Regions from separate parts of the Undibacter mobilis genome, predicted to be linked through region 1. Evidence: predicted binding sites of a transcription regulator. Region 1 holds the regulator's gene; the other holds the start of a gene.
What was found. Region 1 encodes LexA, which represses DNA repair genes until DNA is damaged. Its sites were predicted from a motif close to TGTTCNNNNTGTGTTCNG; they were not measured.

Region 1 (9,510 bases):
CGGGTTGAGGAGACGACCGTGGCCGACGAATTCAAATCGCTGATTGCCAAGGTCGCAACCGGCGCGAGTCTTTCCCGCGACGAAGCTGCCAACGCCTTCGACCGCATGATGTCCGGCGAAGCCACGCCGTCGCAGATGGGCGGGCTCCTGATGGCGCTGCGCGTGCGCGGCGAAACCGTCGACGAAATTACGGGTGCGGTCACGACCATGCGCGCCAAGATGCTGGGCGTGAAAGCGCCCGCCGATGCTGTCGATATTGTCGGCACCGGCGGCGATGCCTCGGGCTCCTATAACATCTCGACCTGCGCGGCCTTCGTGCTGGCCGGCGCCGGCGTGCCGGTCGCCAAGCATGGCAACCGTGCGCTGTCGTCGAAATCGGGCTCCGCCGACGTGCTGGGCGCGCTTGGCGTCAAGATCGACCTCACCTCCGACCAGGTCGGCCGATGCATCGCCAAGGCCGGCATCGGTTTCATGTTCGCGCCGGCGCATCATCCGGCGATGAAGAACGTTGGCCCGACGCGGGTCGAACTGGGCACCCGCACCATCTTCAATCTGCTCGGGCCGCTGTCGAACCCGGCCTCGGTCAAACGGCAGATGATCGGCACTTTCTCCAAGCACTGGGTCGAGCCGATGGCGCAGGTGCTCAATAATCTCGGCTCCGAGAGCATCTGGGTCGTGCACGGCTCCGACGGTCTCGATGAGATCACCACCTCGGGTTCGACCACTGTTGCCGAACTCAAGGGCGGCAAGATCCGCACCTTTGAGATCACTCCGGAAGATGCCGGCCTGTCCCGGGCCAAGCCGGAAGCGCTGAAAGGCGGCGATGCCGAGACCAACGCCAAGGCCCTGCTCGACGTGCTCAAGGGCAAGCCGGGGCCGTTCCGGGACGTCACCATTCTCAATGCGGCGGCGGCGCTGATCGTCGCCGGCAAGGCCAAGGACCTTAAGGAAGGCGCCGCGCTCGCCGCCCAGTCGATCGATTCCGGCGAAGCCGAGGGTCGGCTTGACCGCCTGATTGCAGTATCCTGCGCCACCGAGGAGTAGCCGCGTGATCCCCAAAAGTGGACACCGGTTTTTGGACAAGATCACGCGGTAGAAAAAATCGTGGCCGATATCCTCAAGAAAATCGAAGCCTACAAGCGCGAGGAAATCGCGGCGGCCAAGCGCGTCCGTTCGCTCGCCGACCTCGAGGCGCAGGCCAAGGCCCTGCCGCCGGCGCGCGGGTTCCTGCGCGCCATTGAGAGCCGCATTGCCGCCGGCGATTACGCGCTGATCGCGGAGATCAAGAAGGCCAGTCCGTCCAAAGGGTTGATCCGCGCCGATTTCGACCCGCCGGCGCTCGCCAGAGCCTATGAGGCCGGCGGTGCCGCCTGCTTGTCGGTGCTGACCGACGCGCCCAGCTTCCGGGGCAAGCCGGAGTTCCTCACCGCCGCCCGCGAGGCGACCAAGCTGCCGGCCTTGCGCAAGGACTTCATGTTCGAGCCGTACCAGTGCGCGGAGGCCCGCGCCTGGGGTGCTGACTGCATCCTGATCATCATGGCGTCGGTCGATGACAGCGCCGCCGCCGAACTGGAAAGTACAGCATTTTCATATGGCATGGACGTCTTGATTGAAGTTCACGCAGAAGATGAACTTGACCGCGCCCTGAAGCTGAAATCCCGGATGATCGGTATCAACAACCGGGACCTCCGCACCTTCGAGACCTCGCTCACGGTCAGCGAGCGCCTTGCGCCGCTCGTGCCCAAGGATCGCCTCATCGTCGGCGAAAGCGGGATTTTCACGCCGGCCGACCTCGCCCGGTTGGAGGCGGTCGGCATTTCGACCTTCCTCATTGGCGAGAGCCTGATGCGGCAGGCCGACGTCGCTGCCGCGACTCGCACTTTGCTCGCCAGACCCAGCCACGCGGCCGCGGAGTAACGACAATGGCCAAAGCCAAACCGAAGGCGAAGGCCGTGAAGCCAAAGACGAAGCCGATATCGGGCGCGAAGCTCAGCCACATCGACCAGACCGGCAAGGCCAACATGGTCGACGTTTCGGCCAAGGCGCCGACCGAGCGCGTCGCGCGCGCCGAGGGCCGCGTCATCATGCGCAAGGAAACGCTGGACGCTGTCATCGCCGGCAACGCCATGAAGGGCGATGTACTCGGCGCGGCAAGGCTCGCTGGCATCATGGCAGCCAAACACACGCACGGCCTGATCCCGCTGTGTCATCCGCTGCCGATTACCAAGGTGGCGGTCGATATCTTTCCGGAGCACAGCTTTCCGGGCTTCCTGGTACAGGCGACCGTCAAGGTCACCGGCAAGACCGGCGTCGAGATGGAGGCGCTGACCGCGGTCTCGATCGCCTGCCTCACCATCTACGACATGGCCAAAGCCATCGAGAAGTCGATGCGCATTGAGGGCATCCGCCTGCTCGAAAAGACCGGCGGCAAGTCGGGACCGTACAAGGCGGAAGCGTAACAATGGCCCTGATGCCGGTCGCCGAAGCGTTGGCGCGGGTGCTGGCCGACACCGCGGCACTGGGCACCGAAGACGTTCCGTTGAGCGATGCGCCGGGCCGCGTTCTCGCCGAAGACCTGACCGCCTTGCGTACACAGCCGCCCGCCAATGTTTCGGCCATGGATGGTTACGCCGTGCGCGCCGACGACATCGCCAACGCGCCGACACCGCTCAAGGTGATTGGCGAGGTCGCCGCCGGCCATCCCTTCTCTGGCCGCATCGGCCAAGGCGAAGCGGCGCGCATCTTCACCGGCGGCGTGCTGCCGGATGGCGCCGACACCGTCGTCATCCAGGAGCTCACCCGCCGCGACGGCGATAAGGTCACGGTCGAGAAAGCCACCTCCAAAGGCCGCAACGTCCGCTACGCCGGCATCGATTTCAAACAAGGCGCCGTGCTGCTCGCCAAAGGGCGGTTGCTGACCGACCGTGACGTTATGCTGGCGGCCGCGATGAACCACCCGCGGCTGCGGGTCCATCGCCGGCCCGTAATCGCTGTGCTCGGCACCGGCGACGAACTGATCCTGCCTGGCGGCGAGCCCGGCCCCGGCCAGATCGTCTATTCCAACGGCTTTGCCTTGTCGGCGCTGGTCCGCTCGGCGGGTGGCGACGTAATCGATCTCGGCGTTGCCCGCGATACGCTGGACGATATCGGTGTCCGCATTCGTCGCGCCCGCGACGCCAAAGCCGACGTGCTGCTCACCAGCGGCGGCGCCTCGGTCGGCGACCACGATCTGGTGCAGAAGGCGCTGGCCGCCGAAGGGCTCGATCTGTCGTTCTGGCGCGTCGCCCTGCGACCGGGCCGGCCGATGATGCACGGGCGGCTCGGTCCGATGCATGTGCTCGGCGTGCCGGGCAATCCGGTATCGTCTTACGTCTGTGCTTTCCTGTTTCTGCTGCCGCTGCTGCGCACGCTGTCGGGCCGCTCCGATGTCGTCCCCCAGTCCGAACCGGCCCTTCTCGGCCGCGATCTGCCTGCCAATGACGAGCGTGCCGACTACCTGCGCGCTACGCTGGCGATGGGCCCGGACGGACTGATCGCCACGCCGGTCGCCAATCAGGACAGTTCCCTGATGGCCCCGTTATCGCAGGCGGACTGCCTGTTGATTCGTGAGCCGCACGCCCCCGCGGCCGGGGCCGGCAGCCGCTGCCGCATCCTTAAGTTCGGGTTTTAGCGGCCTCTCGACTTGTTCACGTCAAATTAAGTGGTTGCGGAACACATATCGAACAGATAGTGTCCGTTCATGCTTTGTTTCGGATGATTCCGCGCCAATCAGGCCGCGGAGTCGCCGCGACCGGAGGCCCACAAGCGATGCTAACGCGCAAACAATTCGAACTCCTGCGGTTCATCCACGAACGGTTGACCGAAACCGGCGTACCGCCCTCCTTCGATGAAATGAAGGATGCGCTGGACCTGCGCTCGAAATCGGGCATTCACCGTCTGATCACCGCTCTGGAAGAGCGTGGCTTCATCCGCCGCCTCGCCAACCGCGCCCGCGCCATCGAGGTGATCAAGCTGCCGGATTCGGTCCAGCACGGCCTTGGCGGCGGCGGCAATGGCCGCGCCCGTGGCTTCAACCCCAGTGTCATTGAGGGCAATCTCGGCAAGGCCCGGCCTGTCGTCACCGAAGACGATGCGACACGGCCGATTTCGGTGCCGGTCATGGGCCGCATCGCCGCCGGTACGCCGATCGAGGCGATCCAGCAGCGCAGCCATGTCATCAACATGCCGCCCGAGCTGCTCTCGAACGGCGAGCATTTCGCGCTGGAAGTGCGCGGCGACTCGATGATCGACGCCGGCATTCTCGACGGCGACATCGCCCTCATCCGACGCTCCGAGGGTGCCGACACCGGCGATATCGTGGTGGCGCTGATTGACGACGAGGAGGCCACGCTGAAGCGCTTCCGCCGCCGCGGCGCTTCCATCGCGCTCGAGCCGGCCAATGCCGCTTATGAGGTGCGTATCCTGCCGCCCAACCGCGTGCGCATCCAGGGCAAGCTGGTGGCGATGTTCCGGCGGTACTGACCGTCAGCCCCGCTAATCCCCCGCTTCCAGGTCCTCCGTCGGCGGCGTCGCATCCCGTTGCGGGCGGCGCGCACCGGTTGATCCGGCTTCGCCGGCCGCCAGCACCGTGCGCGCCCTCGCCCAGGGCCGGTCTTGCGTCGGCGGCCGCGCTACCTCGATATCGAAGCCGTCCCCGTTGCGGTAAAGCGCGGCTGCGCCGTGGCGCCGCCACGCCGCCCGATCGATGAGCCGCGCGTCGCATTGGCCCGGCGCCGTGCGCGACGACAGAACGACAGCGGCGCGTGCGCAGTCCTCGGCAAAGGCGTCCACCGACGCGGCGAACGCGACCACGCGGCCGTCACGCAGTATCGCGGTGCAGCCCATGGCATCGCAGCGGACGCCGTCTTTGAGGCTGGCATGGTCGGCGCTGCGCATATCACCATCGGCCGCCAGCCATTCCTTGATCGCGAAGCCGTCGCGCCCCCGCTGCAGAATAACCCATCGCCCGGCCGCGCCCCGGACTGCCGCGGTCTGTCCGTCGCTTGCCATCAACACATCGGGCTGCGGCGTCGCCAGCGCCCAAATCGCTGACAGCGCTACGCAAGCAGCGCCGCTCCAGCGCAATGGCGAGCGCAGCAGGCACAGCAGCAGCAGCCCCAGGGTCACCAAGAGCAGCGGCGCGATACCGAAAGCCGGCATCGGGCCGACTGCGCCGGGCAATTGCGTCACCCACAGCGCCACCGCGATCATCCAGTCGAGCCCGAGCCCCATCAGCTTCCAGAACACGGCATCGAAGCCGAAAGGCATTGTGAGCGCGCCGGCAACGCCCATCGGCATGACGAGCACCGAGACCACCGGCATGGCCAGCAAATTGGCGATGACGCCGTAAGGCGCGATACGATGAAAGTGATAGGCGGCGAACGGCGTGGTGGCGAGGCCCGCGACCAGCGAGGCCAGGATCAGCGCGGCAATTTCGCGCCCACCCCACAGGGCGATGCGGGCGGCGAGCGGGCTCTCCGCGCCGGCCTGCCAGCGCAGCGAGATCTGATAGCCGGCGACCAGCGCCAAGGTCGCAGCGAACGACATCTGGAAGCTCGGATGCACCACCGCTTGCGGCGTCAGTGCCATGACAACCAGCGCGGCGACGGTCAGGGTGCGGAAGGTGATTGCCGGGCGATCGGCCATCACGCCGACGAGCACGATGGCGACCATGATGTAGGAGCGCTGCGTCGCTACCTCGGCGCCGGACAGCATCAGATAGAACGTCGCCGCGCCGAGCGCGCCCAAGGCTGCCCATTTCTTGATCGGACGACGCAGCGCCAGCGCTGGAAAGATCGCCAGCACGGCGCGAATGGTGAAGAACACCATGCCGGCAACAACCGCCATGTGATAGCCGGAGATCGACAGCACATGCGCCAGGCTCGAGACATACATGGCGTCGTTGACCGGCTGTGAAATCGCGTCGCGTGTGCCGGTGATCAGCGCCGAGGCGATCGAGCCGCGATCGCCAGGCAGGATGGCGCGGATGCGATTATCCATGCTGTCGCGCAGGGCATCGAAGAACGTTGCATAAGACAGCCACAGCCCGCGCGCGACCGGCGCGGCTTCGTTACGGATGCGGCCGAGCACATAGCCCGAGGCGCCGATCTGCTGGAAATACAGATCGCGCGCGAAGTCATAGCCGCCGGGCCGCAGCGGCTCGAGCGGCGGCGCCAGATACGCCTTGAACGCGACGAACGCGCCGACGGCAGGCGCCGTGCTCTTGCGCACCGACACCCGCACGCGCTCCGGTTTTTCGGTGATGCGCGGCGCCTCGAATTTCTGGACGCGGACGACGATGCGGTCGCTGCGCGCCCGCTCCTCGCGGACTTCGACAAAGCCGGAGACTTCGGCGGTCCATGTCGCGCTGCGCAGAATGGGATGCGCGATGCGCGCACTGTGGAGCGTAGCAATGGCAAAGCCCGCGGCCAGCGCGGCGACGCCGAGCGCCAGCGGAAATCCAACCGGATGCTTGCGCGCCGCAAACGTCATCGCCAGCGCGGCAAGGGCCGCCGCCGTCGCGGCCCACCACATCGGCTCGCGATCGGCGGCGAAATAGACGGCAATGCCGCAGCCGAACGCCACCGGCAGCCATGGCAGCAGGCGGCCCGGCGCCACCTCGGCGGTGACCCAGGCCGCCAGGTGCTTGCCCGCTTGGACATTGAATGCATCGAGTCCGGCGGGCCAGACACCTGCCCGACGGCCCGCCGCGGCGACGCCTGCCACAACCGCTTTCGCCCGATTTTCCGGCGATGGAGCCACGACGCCGCCCCCGACGCTACCCGCAACCGGAGATCAGACTAGCGCAGCTCTGGGTTGCAGATTAGAGGAACGGTTGTGAACGGACCAGTCCCCGGGGCAAATGCAACTCGTCTACCCCTTCGCCACATCCTTGGCGTAGGTGTCGCGCAGGCCGATGGTGCGGTTGAACACCAGTTTGCCGGGCGTGCTGTCGCGGTCGATGACAAAGTAGCCCTGGCGCTCGAACTGGATGGCGTCGCCGCCCTTGGCGCCGGCCAGCGCCGGTTCGACCCGCGCATCGCTCAGGACCTCAAGCGATTGCGGATTGATCCCCTTGGCGAAGCTCTCGGGGTCCGCGCTCGGGTCCGGATCGCTGAAGAGCGTGTTGTAGAGCCGAAGCTCTGCCGGCACCGAATGCTCGGCCGACACCCAGTGGATGGTCGCCTTGACCTTGCGGCCGTCCGGCGAATTGCCGCCCTTGGACGCCGGATCGTAAGTGCAGCGCAGTTCGGTGACATTGCCGGCCGCGTCTTTCACCACCTCCTTGCAGGTGACGAAGTAGGCATAACGCAGCCGCACCTCGCGCCCGGGCGCCATGCGGAAGAACTTCTTCTCCGGCACTTCCATGAAATCGTCGCGCTCGATGTACAGCTCGCGCGTGAACTTGAGTTTGCGTGAGCCCTGCGTCTCATCGTCGGGATGATTGACGGCCTCGATCTCCTCGCCCTCGCCTTCCGGATAATTTTCGATCACGACCTTCAAGGGGCGCAGCACCGCCATGCGGCGCGGCGCGGCGCGATTGAGCACTTCGCGGATCGAGAAGTCGAACATGCCAAGATCGACGGTGCTGTTGGCTTTCGCCACGCCGACGCGCTTGATGAAATCGCGGATCGCTTCCGGCGGCACGCCGCGGCGGCGCAGGCCGGCGATGGTCGGCATGCGCGGATCGTCCCAGCCGGAAACGTGGCCGCCCTTCACCAGACCGTTGAGGATGCGCTTCGACAGCAGCGTATAGGTGATGTTGAGGCGGGCGAATTCATACTGATGCGGCGTCGAAGGCACCGACAGGTTCTGGATGAACCAGTCATAGAGCGGGCGGTGATCCTCGAATTCCAGCGTGCAGACCGAATGCGTGATGCCTTCGATGGCGTCCGACTGGCCGTGGGCGAAATCGTAAGACGGATAGATCTTCCAGGTATCGCCGGTGCGCGGGTGATGGGCATGGATGATGCGGTAGAGCACCGGGTCTCGCAGGTTGATGTTGCCGGCGGCCATATCGATCTTGGCGCGCAGTACGCGGGCGCCGTTCGGGAACTCGCCGGCCTTCATGCGCGCGAACAGGTCGAGGTTTTCCTCGACGGGGCGGTCGCGAAACGGCGAGTTCCGGCCCGGCTCGGTCAGCGTACCGCGATTGGCCCGCATCTCCTCCTGGGTCTGGTCGTCGACATAGGCCTTGCCGGCCTTGATGAGGTCGACAGCCCAGCCATAGAGCCGGTCGAAATAATCGGAGGCGAAATAGAGGTGCTTGCCCCACTCGAAGCCGAGCCAGCGCACGTCGCGCTCGATGGCATCGATATATTCCTGCTCTTCCTTGGCTGGGTTGGTGTCGTCGAAACGCAGGTGGCAGCGGCCGCCGAATTCCTGCGCGATGCCGAAATTCAGGCAAATCGACTTGGCATGGCCGATGTGCAGGTAGCCGTTCGGCTCGGGGGGGAAACGGGTGACCACCTCGGCGATCTTGCCGGCGCCAAGATCGCCCGCCACGATGTCGCGAATGAAGTCGCGTCCCGCGCCCTCGGTTTCGCCTGCCGCCACCTTGTCGTCGCTCGCCATGCTGGTCTTTCAATCCTGCGTATCGAACCTGAGCCGACCGCCCGACCGGGCGGCAGCCAGAGCTTCCAATGACGTGGCGCTTACCTCGATGTCAAATGGCTTGAGACCTGCCCCCATACCTGTGGTAGAGGGCGCGCGATGAGCGACCCCGTTATCACCCGTTTCGCGCCCTCCCCGACCGGCTTCCTCCATATTGGCGGCGCCCGCACGGCTCTGTTCAATTGGCTTTACGCGCGGCACTGCGGCGGGAAAATGCTGCTGCGAATCGAGGATACCGACCGCGAGCGCTCGACCGACGCGGCCATCGCCGCCATCATTGACGGCCTGACCTGGCTCGGCCTGACCTGGGACGAAGAGCCTGTATTCCAGTTCTCCCGCGCCGCCCGCCACCGCGAGGTGGTTGACGGGATGCTCGCCGCCGGCACGGCCTATCGCTGCTATGCGACGCCCGAAGAGTTGACGGCCATGCGCGACAAGGCTCGCGCTGAGGGCAAGTCCAAGCTCTACAACGGCCTGTGGCGCGACCGCGACCCGTCCGAGGCGCCGGCGGGCGTCAGGCCCGCGATCCGCCTGAAGGCGCCGCTTACCGGCGAGACTGTGATCGAGGATCAGGTGCAGGGCCGCGTCGTCTGGGACAACGAGAATCTCGACGACCTGGTGCTACTGCGCTCGGACGGCAACCCGACCTACATGCTTGCCGTCGTGGTCGACGACCACGACATGGGCGTCACTCATATCATCCGCGGCGACGATCATCTGACAAACGCCGCCCGGCAGAAACAGATTTACGAGGCGCTCGGCTGGTCGGTGCCGGTCATGTCGCACATCCCGCTGATCCACGGACCGGACGGCGCCAAGCTCTCCAAGCGCCACGGCGCGCTCGGCGTCGAGGCGTAC
Region 2 (9,510 bases), on a different contig from region 1:
CTTGAGCTGGCCGCGCTCGTTGAGGGCGCCAAGGACATCGAAATAGGGCTTAAGCAACGTGGCGGCGTCGGCCGGAATATCGCCGCTTTCGGCCGCCGCCATCAGCCGGCCGATGCCCCCCGGCCACTCGCCGCCGCGGCGCGCCTCGCTGCTTGTCAGGTCATAGAGACCGGCGCCGGCATGGGTGTCGATGACGCGGAACGCCGCCGGCTTCTCGCACAGGTAATGAAGGATGCGGCACAGCACGACGTGCTTGAACACGTCGGCGAAATTGCCGGCATGAAAGGCGTGGCGATAGTTCATGACTGCCGCTTAGGACAAAACGATCAACGCTTCAACGCGGCTCGCCGCGCAGTCCGAATTCGCGGCGGGGGTGAACATAATGCGGCGGCGGCGGCTCGATCCGGCGGAGGGTCAGCCGCATCAACACACGCCCCAGCGCCGCGCGCAGACGCCGCGGCGACAGGGACGCCCATGCCGCCTTTGGCAGCAGCTTTCCCGCTACACGGCCGCACAACAGAAGGCACAGCCGCGCCAACACCCAGAAGGCCGCCAGCATTCCGATCAGATGCAGGCCGGGCGACAGCGGCGCCAAATCCGATCCGGCTGCCGGCCACAACGCGACGTAGCTGAGGCCGACGAACCAGACGACGAAACGGATGTAATCCTTCACGCGGTCCATGGCGATTTCCGGCACACAGGCTTCAAGACGCGCGAAAGATCGCGCTAACAGAGCACCGGAGTAAAGCCGGATGTGTCGCGAACGCAGGTGTTTTCCGCGAGCGTGCAATGCGAGCGTTAGCGCGCGCTTAATGGGATCGCAGAGTCATCGCCGCGAATAAACAGGCGTTATCGGCCACCACGGATCGCCGGCATGGCAACCTTGTCACGCCGGCACGAGCGGCGCGCCGTTTCGGGACAGGTGTGGAAGGCAAAATCCTTCGACATGCAGATGCGCACTTCGCTCAGGCGCTTGCTGTCGCAGGTGACGGCGATCTGCTCCTGTGTCAGGCCCGGATTGGCCTGGACGAAAGCCGCGGCCACGTCGCCCGGCGACACCATGACGGGCTTGTCGTGATCGAGATAGATGTCGGGGATCTTCACCGCCGCGCGCGCTTTGCGCACGTTCTCGAAATAGGCGTTCGACGACAGGCCCGAGCATGTGCCGTGCTTGTCCCACTCGTGATAGACAAGACGCGGGCTCGGCATCAGATCGAGCATGGCACCGACGATGGCGCGGTTGAGCCGCGGTGCCGGCACCTTGCAGTATTCCGGAAAGCCCCGATCATATTGCGGCCAAAGGCCATGGACGACGAAGGCGAAAGGCCGGCCGCCGCACTGAACGTCGGCATTGCGCGAGGCGCCACGCTCTGCCGATGCCTCGCAGTAAGACGGCGACCACGACAGCGACAACACATAGAAATCGAACCGGCCCGGCGCATTTTGCCGGCGGTCCTGCTGTGCCCGGGCGTCCTGGGCAAAAGCCACGACGGCAAACAGAAAAACAAAGCAGCAGGTCACGGCACCGGCGCGGGCAGACTTGGCCAGCCATCGCAGGGCAGGAAGACGCCACACCGCATTCCCGGCCGGATCCGACCACGCCATTAACGCCCCCAACAGAACAAAGCCGGAATTGACCTAAAACAAGGTTTCCCGGAACTTAGACCAATTACAGGAACATATCAAGAACAAATCTGCGCATCCCGGCGACGTCGGCTGGTGCTCAGATTGAAATGGCAGGAAGGGCAACAGCTCAGGGCCGCGCCATCTTGCAGGCTGGGCTGTAGACCATGTTGCTGTCGAAACCGACGACGCAATAGGTCACGCCCCAGGTGGCGCCGATCATGCCGCCGTCTTCGGTGATGTAGTAATTCACCACGTGCTTGCGGCCGGTGGAGACATCGGCCACCGCCGAGCAGAAACGGCGCGGCACGGTGCCCTTCGCCCACGGGCTGTAAGCAACCTCGCGGACCCTCTCGTAGCCAAGAATTTGGACATTCGAGTTCCAGAACCGCGCCTGCGTGCTTTCGAACCGGCTGGTGATCTCGCCGAGCGCCGCCTCGCAAGACGGCAGGTCGCCGTCATAGTTCGGGCCGGACAGATAGATGCCCTTTTCGATCCAGCCGGCCGCACGGGCCGAACCGGACTGGGCGGCCCAAGCCATCAGGACCACCGCGCTGGCGACCGAGGCCAAACTGACGATACGAAACATCTGGCGAACCATGAACCGAACTCCCGCTGACGGCGTCATTCTAGCCCAGCGGCCAGCCCATCGGAAGGACGCAAAAACCACACCGCGCCGATATCGCGCGCCACGTCCACGGGCGCAGCGGCCTTCGATTCACAGATTCGCCGCCGTCAATGCGAGTTGACCACAGATTCGCGGCGCCCCGGACTCGTGAACGGGCTTGCATCGCCGCATGATGCGCCGCGCTCGAATCGAGTCGTGTTGTTGGATTCGTCGTGATTGTGACGGGCACATCCGTCGGCCGAAGCGTTTTGTCCTCGGCGTTGCGTTGTGTGCGTATGTTCGTGCGTTCGTTGCGTTGTATGCGTTGCGTTCAAAAGCGTTTGTTGCGGCGTTGGCTGCCGGCGAAAAGCGTCGGCAGCCACGCCGGCAGTTTAATAAAACTGCCCTCTCATCACGATCTCCAGTTGCCAAGCACCGCCTGCGCCAATGTCAGCGCCGCGACCGCAGCTGTGTCGGCGCGCAGGATCAACGGGCCGAGCGACAGGCGCACGATATTCGGCCGCTGCATCAGCAACGCGCGTTCGTCTTCGGAAAATCCGCCTTCGGGCCCGATCAGCACTGCCATCGGCATCGGCGCCAGCGCTTCGTCCGGCACCAGCGCGCTCGGCAGCGGTCGGGCACGGCGCAATGCCTTCACTGGGTCCGCGACCTCGGCATCCTCGTCGCAGAAAATCAGCAGCCTGTCGGGATCGTGCAACGCGACAGTCTTGAGCTGGATCGGTTCGGCGACCTCGGCAAGATTGAGCACACCGCATTGCTGCGCGGCCTCGACGACATTGGCGCGCATGCGCTCGAGATTGATCCGCGTCACCTGGGTATGCTGGGTCAGTACGGGCCTGAGCCGCGAGACGCCGAGTTCCACCGCCTTCTGCACCGTGTAGTCGAGCCGGGCGTGCTTGAGCGGCGCGAACAGGAACTCGAGATCGGGGGCCTCCGGCTGCGGCCGCATTTGCCGATCTATCCTGACGGCAAGACGCTTGCCGGCCCCGGTAAGCTCGGCCCCCCATTCGCCGTCACGGCCGTTGAACAAAAGCACGGCGTCCCCGGCGGCGAGCCGCAGCACATTGCCGAGATGATTCGCCTGATCGCGGTCGAGTGGAATTTCGGCGCCGGCGGCCAGCGCGGTATCGAGATAGACGCGGGGGGTGCGGAAATCGTATTGCGGCATGAACAGACTGGCTTTGGCTCGATTTCGGACGTGCCGGAGGACGGATCACGGGGCGGCGATTTAACGCAAAATGCCGCCTTCCCGACGCATTCGGCGAGTTGTTATAAGCTTGCCAACAGCCCGCCGCCTAATCCGGCGGCGCCTCGAAAGGATTAAGTTATGAGCCGCTGCCGGGCTCTCGCCATTGCTGCCTGCCTTGCCACGCTTCCCGTCGGCGCGCCGGCTCTGGCCCAGAGTGCCTGGCCGGCCCCGCCGCAGGCCCAGCAGCCGGCGCCCGCAGGCGCCTGGCCCGCAGCCCAGCCCCAGGCCGAAGCGCAGCAGGCTCCGGCCGGTGCCTGGCCGGCTCCCAATACGCAATCTGCGCCTGCGAGCGCATGGCCGGCCCCGCAACCTTCGCAAGGACAGGCACCGCAGGCCCCGGCACAACAGAGCTTCGTGCCGCCATCGGCCGGCTTTGGCGCGCCCATGGGTATGCAGCAACAGCAGCAGGAGCCACCCTGCTTCAAGGAATTCGCCAAACTCAGCCAGGACACGGGCAAGAAGCGCAGCGCCATCGAGCAGGCGGGCAAGAAGCGCGTGCCGCCCGCGGTCGCCTGCCGGCTGTTCAACGAATACACCGCGTCCCAGGGCAAGCTTCTCAAATACGTGGCTGCGAACACCGCCTCGTGCGGCATGCCGAAGGACCTGCTCGACAATTTGACCAAGAGCCAGGCCCAGGCCACCGAAATCCGCACCCGCGTCTGCGAGGTCGCCGCTGCGCCGCCGAAGCCGGCCGGCCCGACCTTGAGCGACGCGCTCAGCGCACCGGTGCCGGATTCCGGCAACATCAAAACCGGCCGCGGCGGCACCTTCGACACGCTCAGCGGCTCGCCGCTCGCGCGATGAGCGAGACCGGCGGACGCGTTGCCGACTCAACCGGCAACTGGGTCGATCTCTACGCGCCGGGACAGTTCCGTCCTTACCTGCGGCTCGCCCGCCTCGACCGGCCGATCGGGTCGTGGCTGCTCCTCATGCCATGCTGGTGGTCGGTCGGTCTCACCGGCCTGACCATGGATCGGCTGCCGAGCCTCACGCACATCGTGCTGTTCTTTGTCGGCGCTTTCGCGATGCGCGGCGCCGGCTGCACCTGGAACGACCTGGTCGATCGCGATCTCGACGCGAAGGTTGAGCGGACGCGCTCGCGTCCGATCCCGTCGGGTCAGGTGACCGCCAAGCAAGCCGCCATTTTTCTGGTCGCGCAGGCCCTCATCGGCCTCGTCGTGCTGCTGCAGTTCAACCGCTACACGGTCATGACCGGACTCGCCTCGCTGCTCGTGGTCGCGATCTATCCCTTCATGAAGCGAGTCACCTATTGGCCGCAGATCTTTCTCGGTCTCGCCTTCTCATGGGGCGCACTGATGGGCTGGCCCGCGGCTTTCGGCCGGCTCGATTGGGCCCCGGTCATTCTCTACGCCGGCGCCATCTGCTGGGTGATCGCCTACGACACCATCTACGCGCATCAGGACCGCGAAGACGACATGATGATCGGCATCAAGTCGACCGCCCTGTTGTTCGGGCAGAACACCAAACAGGCGCTGACGCTGTTTTATTCCGCGGCGGTGGTGCTGATCGGCATCGCATGCGTCATGGCCGGCGCCAGCTGGATCACGCTGCTTGGCCTCGCCGGCTTCGCCGTTCATCTCGGCTGGCAAGTTCGCCGCATCGATATCGACGACCCGGCGCTGTGCCTGACACTGTTCCGCTCCAACCGCGACGCCGGCCTTCTTCTGTTCGCAGCCATGCTGATCGACGCGGCGGTCTGAGCAGGCTTAAAAATCCGCCGGGCTGCGCCCCGCGTTCGATGCCCGCTGCGGCACGACGATCGGCCAGCCGCGCCCCCGCGGCGCCGGAGTGGCGTCCTCGGCGCCCGTGGAAATGTCCGGTCCACCGCCGATCGAGCCGGTCACCATATCGTCAGCATCCTCATCATCGAGGCCGTCGGCGCCGGGGATCGCATCCAGGATTTTCTTGAGCTTGTCCTTGTCGGTGCTGCCGATCGAGCCCGTGTATTCCTTGTTGCCATTCTTCGCGGCGTAAACTGCGCGCGCCTTGGCCGCGACGACTTCCCCGGGGATCGCATCGGGGCGGCATGGCCGGCGGCCGCTCTTGCGCCGCATCAGGTCAACGTGGATGTGGTTGTAATGCGCGGCATTGTAGCCGGGCGCCAGCACCGTGCTGAAGGTGTCGCAGGCGGCGAGTTGAACGTCGTGCAGGAAGCCCTGCTCTTCCGGTGTGCCGCGCCAGCCTTTCTGCACCGAGATCTTGCGGCCGTCGGCGAGCGTGAAGCCGGCGATATCGAGCGCATTGCCGAAGGCATGTTCGGAAATGCCGCTGCCGCCGGCACCATTCATCTGCCGGCACGAATAGGCCGAGATCTGCTTGATCTCCGCAACCGGCGAGCCGAACCAGCGCAAGGCGGCCGGCTGCACGCCGCCCGCCACCCAGCGATCGAGCGCCGAGACGATCGGGCACGACAATGTTGCGGTCGGCGTCAGCGTCGCCGGGGCAATGGCGCCGGTGCGGATCGGCGCGTCGAAACGCGAGTCGCGAGATGGCCCGAGCGGCGGCGGTGTGTAGCTCGCCTGCCGTGGCGGCGGTTCATTGTAGGCAGGCTGCGCCTGACGGCGGCTGTTCGGCACGATGGCATCGTCGGGGATGTCGTCGGGCGGCGGCGCATTCACGCCGGGCGGGTAGATCGACATCGGCCCGGCGCCGACCGGCGCAGAACGCGGCTCGGCGGCGCGCGGCGGCTGATAGGTCGGCGGTTGATAGGTCGGCGGCGCGCTGACCTGAGGTGCATTGTATTGTGGCGCGGCCGGTTGCGCATTGGCCGGCGGCGGCCCCTGCATCCAGCGCATCTGACCGTTGTCGGCCGGCGGCGCATAATTCGCCGGTCCTTGCTGAACAGGGCGCGCCCGCTCGGCCGGCCAGTCCGGCATGGAGGCGCCGACACGACCCGGCGGTCGCGGTGGGGCTTCGGCGTAGCCGTAACTCTGGCTGCTCTCACCGAGCGCCAGAACCTTCAGTGGGAAGTTGGCGCCGCAGACGCCCGGCCCTTCGATCGGCTCCGCGCGCACGATGGCGCCGCCGAGTTTCACCGCACCCGACTGCATGCACTGCGCCTCGGCCTGGCCACGCCAGGCGGCGCGTTCGACGCCCCACATGCCGCTGCGCCCGCAACCGGCGAGCGCCAGCAACGCAGCAAAGCCACAGCCAAGGAAAAAACGCGGACCGGCCTTCATGACCGGTAAAATGCGACGCGTATATTTAACGAGACTTCAAGGCTGGCGCGCGGGAAAGCGGTAAGGCTAAGGAACCGTTAATGACGGGCTCAGGCGACCAGCGCATGAAAAATCCGCCCCGTCTCCGGGGCGGATTTCATGTCATGCACGATGCGGGTCCTACTGACCCGCCGCCTTGATGCCGAGCGTCTTGCCGATCTCGCCAACTTTGTCGCTCTGTTCCTTGAGCGCCGCAGCGAACTCAGCCGGCGAACCCGGATTGACGACCTGCCCGGTGGCGGCCAGTTTCGGATTGATCGCCGGATCGTTGAGCATGGCGCGAATATCGGCGGCGATCTTCTCGCGCACCGCGGGCGCGACCGACTTGGGGCCGAGCACGCCAACCAGGCCATCGAGCTCCAGCGACTTGTAACCGGCCTGCGCCGCGGTCGGGATTGCCTTGAGCATCTCGGCCGTCTGCACGTTGGTGAGCGCAATCGCCTTGACCTTGCCGGCATCGACGCGCGGACGCATGATCGCATAGGCGCCGACGAAAGCCTGGATGCGGCCTTCGGCGACGTCGTTGATTGCCGACACCGGATCCTTGTACGGCACCCGCGTCATTTCGAGTTTCTCGGCTTTCAGAAACGCGGCAAAAAGCAGATCGTTGGCGCCCGTGACCGAGGCATAGTTCAGCTTGCTGGGCTCGGCCTTGATCTTCGCCACCAGTTCCTTGATCGACGACACGCCAAGATCGGCCGGCACGCCGAGCGCAATCAGCGTGTTGGTGACGCGCGCGATCGGCACGAGATCGGCCGGATTGTATGGCATCTTCTCGTGCAGCAGCGGATGCGCGGTGAAGGTCGACGCCGGCGCAAACAGCAGCACGTGATCGTCGTTTGCACCGATCACCGCATTGATCGCCAGGATGGCGTCGCCGCCAGGCCGGTTCTCGACCACGACGGACTGGCCCCATTTGGTTTGCAGCTTGTCGGCAAGAATGCGCGCGGTGATATCAGCGCCGGAACCCGGACCCAGCGGGATGATGAAACGCACAGTGCGGGTTGGCCAGTCCGCCGCTTTCGACCAAGCCGGCGCCGAAGCGAGCGCAGCGAATGACAGAAGCGCGAGAGCGAGCACGCCGAGACGACGCATATTTCCTCCGATGACTTTTTTATGAACGGCGCGATTGTTGCCGATTCAGAAGGACCGCAAAGCTGAGCCTTCTCGGTAGGGCAGCGCCCGGCATGGCGTCAAGACCGCCTCTGGCCGCACGGGCAACAGCACTTGTGCTATGCAAATTTCGCCGCCGCACGGGCTCTGCACTGCACAAAGCTGCCCACTCCGCACCGGTTTGGCGCCGGCGCACCACGCAACGACAGGATGTTCCGGGTGAGTATTGCCGATTTTTACGCCAGCGGCAGCAAGAACAGCGCGCGATCAATCGCTTAACGAGTCATTCCGCATCCGCATGGCGCCGCTCGCTTCTTTTCGGCGATTTACATGCAATCTGCTTCGGGGGCCATCGCCGCTGTGTTATAAACAACTCCATCGTCAAACAGGGAGGCACTCATGGACATCGCTCTGCGCCTGAACGTGCTCGCTGTGTGCGCCGTATTCGCTTTTGTCGGCGCTGTGCTCTTCGGAGCTTTTTAGAACGCCGAGGCTTCAAGACAGAACACCGGGGCACGCGCTCGCTCCGGTGTTTTTATTATTGCGTCACGCCGCCACTTCGCTCGTCACCGCATTCGGACAAGCGTGAACTCACCGACATTACGTCGCATCGACCGCGCGACCGCGCCCATCGCCCACCACCACGCGGTTCCGGCCGCTCTCCTTGGCTCGATAAAGGGCGCCGTCCACCGCTTGCACAACCTGGGCATGCCCGGAGGATTGCGTGATCTCGACGACGCCAATGCTCGCCGATACCCGTAAAATCTTGTCATTGAAGGAGATCGGCAGCGACGCGATCACTTCCCGAAGACGTTCCGCTATCTCCTGTCCTTTCACGACCCCGGCATGAGGCAAAAGCACCAGAAATTCTTCGCCGCCGACGCGGAAGACTTTGTCGAAGGGGCGGACGTTGTTGGTCATCGCCTTGGCGATGACCCGCAGAACCTCATCACCGGCTGCATGGCCAAAAGTGTCGTTCGTGCGCTTGAAATGATCGATATCCAGCGCAAGAAGCGCCGCTGCTTCTCCGTGCCGCTGAATGCCAGCCTGAACCTCGGCGAAAGCTTCTTCAAACGCCCGGCGGTTGCCCAGTCCGGTCAGGCTGTCCTTGTGCGCGAGCTCGTCGAGCGCAGCCTCGGATTCATGAATTCGCCCGATCATATGATTGAACTCTTCGGCGACGCGATGCAGTTCCGGTGGCAATTGAATCTGGATTCGATGACGGCGATCACCTTCAGCAAACCGGATCGCACCATCCACCAGACGATCCACACTGTTCGACAGGACGCGGCCGATGATCAGTACACCAAGGGCGACCGTCAGCATCGACAGCGCGCCGGCAATTCCCGCGAGCCACAACGACCTTTCATAGAACCGAACCGCGATATCGTGATCCTCGTCTATCCGCGCGGCGATGCGCGTATGAACCGCCGCCAGCTTGTCGCTTGCCGCGGTGATACCGCCATGGAATCTGTGAAAGATCGCATCCTTTTCGGCATCGTCGGCGGGGCGGGCTACTGAGATCAGAGTCGTCGCGTGGCGTTCCGCCGCGGTCCAGTCGGTACGCGCACTATCCAGGATCGCCTGAACGGCCGGCTCGTCCTTGAGAGCGCCGCTTAGCTCCGCGAACGTGGTCTCAATCTGCGTGCGGAGATTGC

Region 2: a site for LexA is predicted at 1,674-1,691, ahead of DXH78_RS09995 (ribonuclease T2 family protein). Genes of this name have one in related genera too.

The regions. Positions count from the first base shown of each region.
Region 1 covers NZ_QRGO01000003.1:216,567-226,076, forward strand. Annotated here, with positions in the region: gene DXH78_RS18485 (anthranilate synthase component II) at 1-8, shown strand, start outside; gene trpD (anthranilate phosphoribosyltransferase) at 19-1,044, shown strand; gene trpC (indole-3-glycerol phosphate synthase TrpC) at 1,105-1,917, shown strand; gene moaC (cyclic pyranopterin monophosphate synthase MoaC) at 1,923-2,459, shown strand; gene DXH78_RS18505 (molybdopterin molybdotransferase MoeA) at 2,462-3,670, shown strand; gene lexA (transcriptional repressor LexA) at 3,808-4,521, shown strand; gene DXH78_RS18515 (ComEC/Rec2 family competence protein) at 4,534-6,801, opposite strand; gene DXH78_RS18520 (glutamine--tRNA ligase/YqeY domain fusion protein) at 6,913-8,613, opposite strand; gene gltX (glutamate--tRNA ligase) at 8,752-9,510, shown strand, end outside.
Region 2 covers NZ_QRGO01000001.1:2,096,552-2,106,061, reverse strand. Annotated here, with positions in the region: gene DXH78_RS10005 (23S rRNA (adenine(2030)-N(6))-methyltransferase RlmJ) at 1-303, opposite strand, end outside; gene DXH78_RS10000 (hypothetical protein) at 335-682, opposite strand; gene DXH78_RS09995 (ribonuclease T2 family protein) at 850-1,605, opposite strand; gene DXH78_RS09990 (hypothetical protein) at 1,754-2,224, opposite strand; gene DXH78_RS09985 (16S rRNA (uracil(1498)-N(3))-methyltransferase) at 2,643-3,419, opposite strand; gene DXH78_RS09980 (hypothetical protein) at 3,579-4,304, shown strand; gene ubiA (4-hydroxybenzoate octaprenyltransferase) at 4,301-5,221, shown strand; gene DXH78_RS09970 (extensin-like domain-containing protein) at 5,228-6,700, opposite strand; gene DXH78_RS09965 (Bug family tripartite tricarboxylate transporter substrate binding protein) at 6,860-7,834, opposite strand; gene DXH78_RS09960 (GGDEF domain-containing protein) at 8,453-9,510, opposite strand, start outside.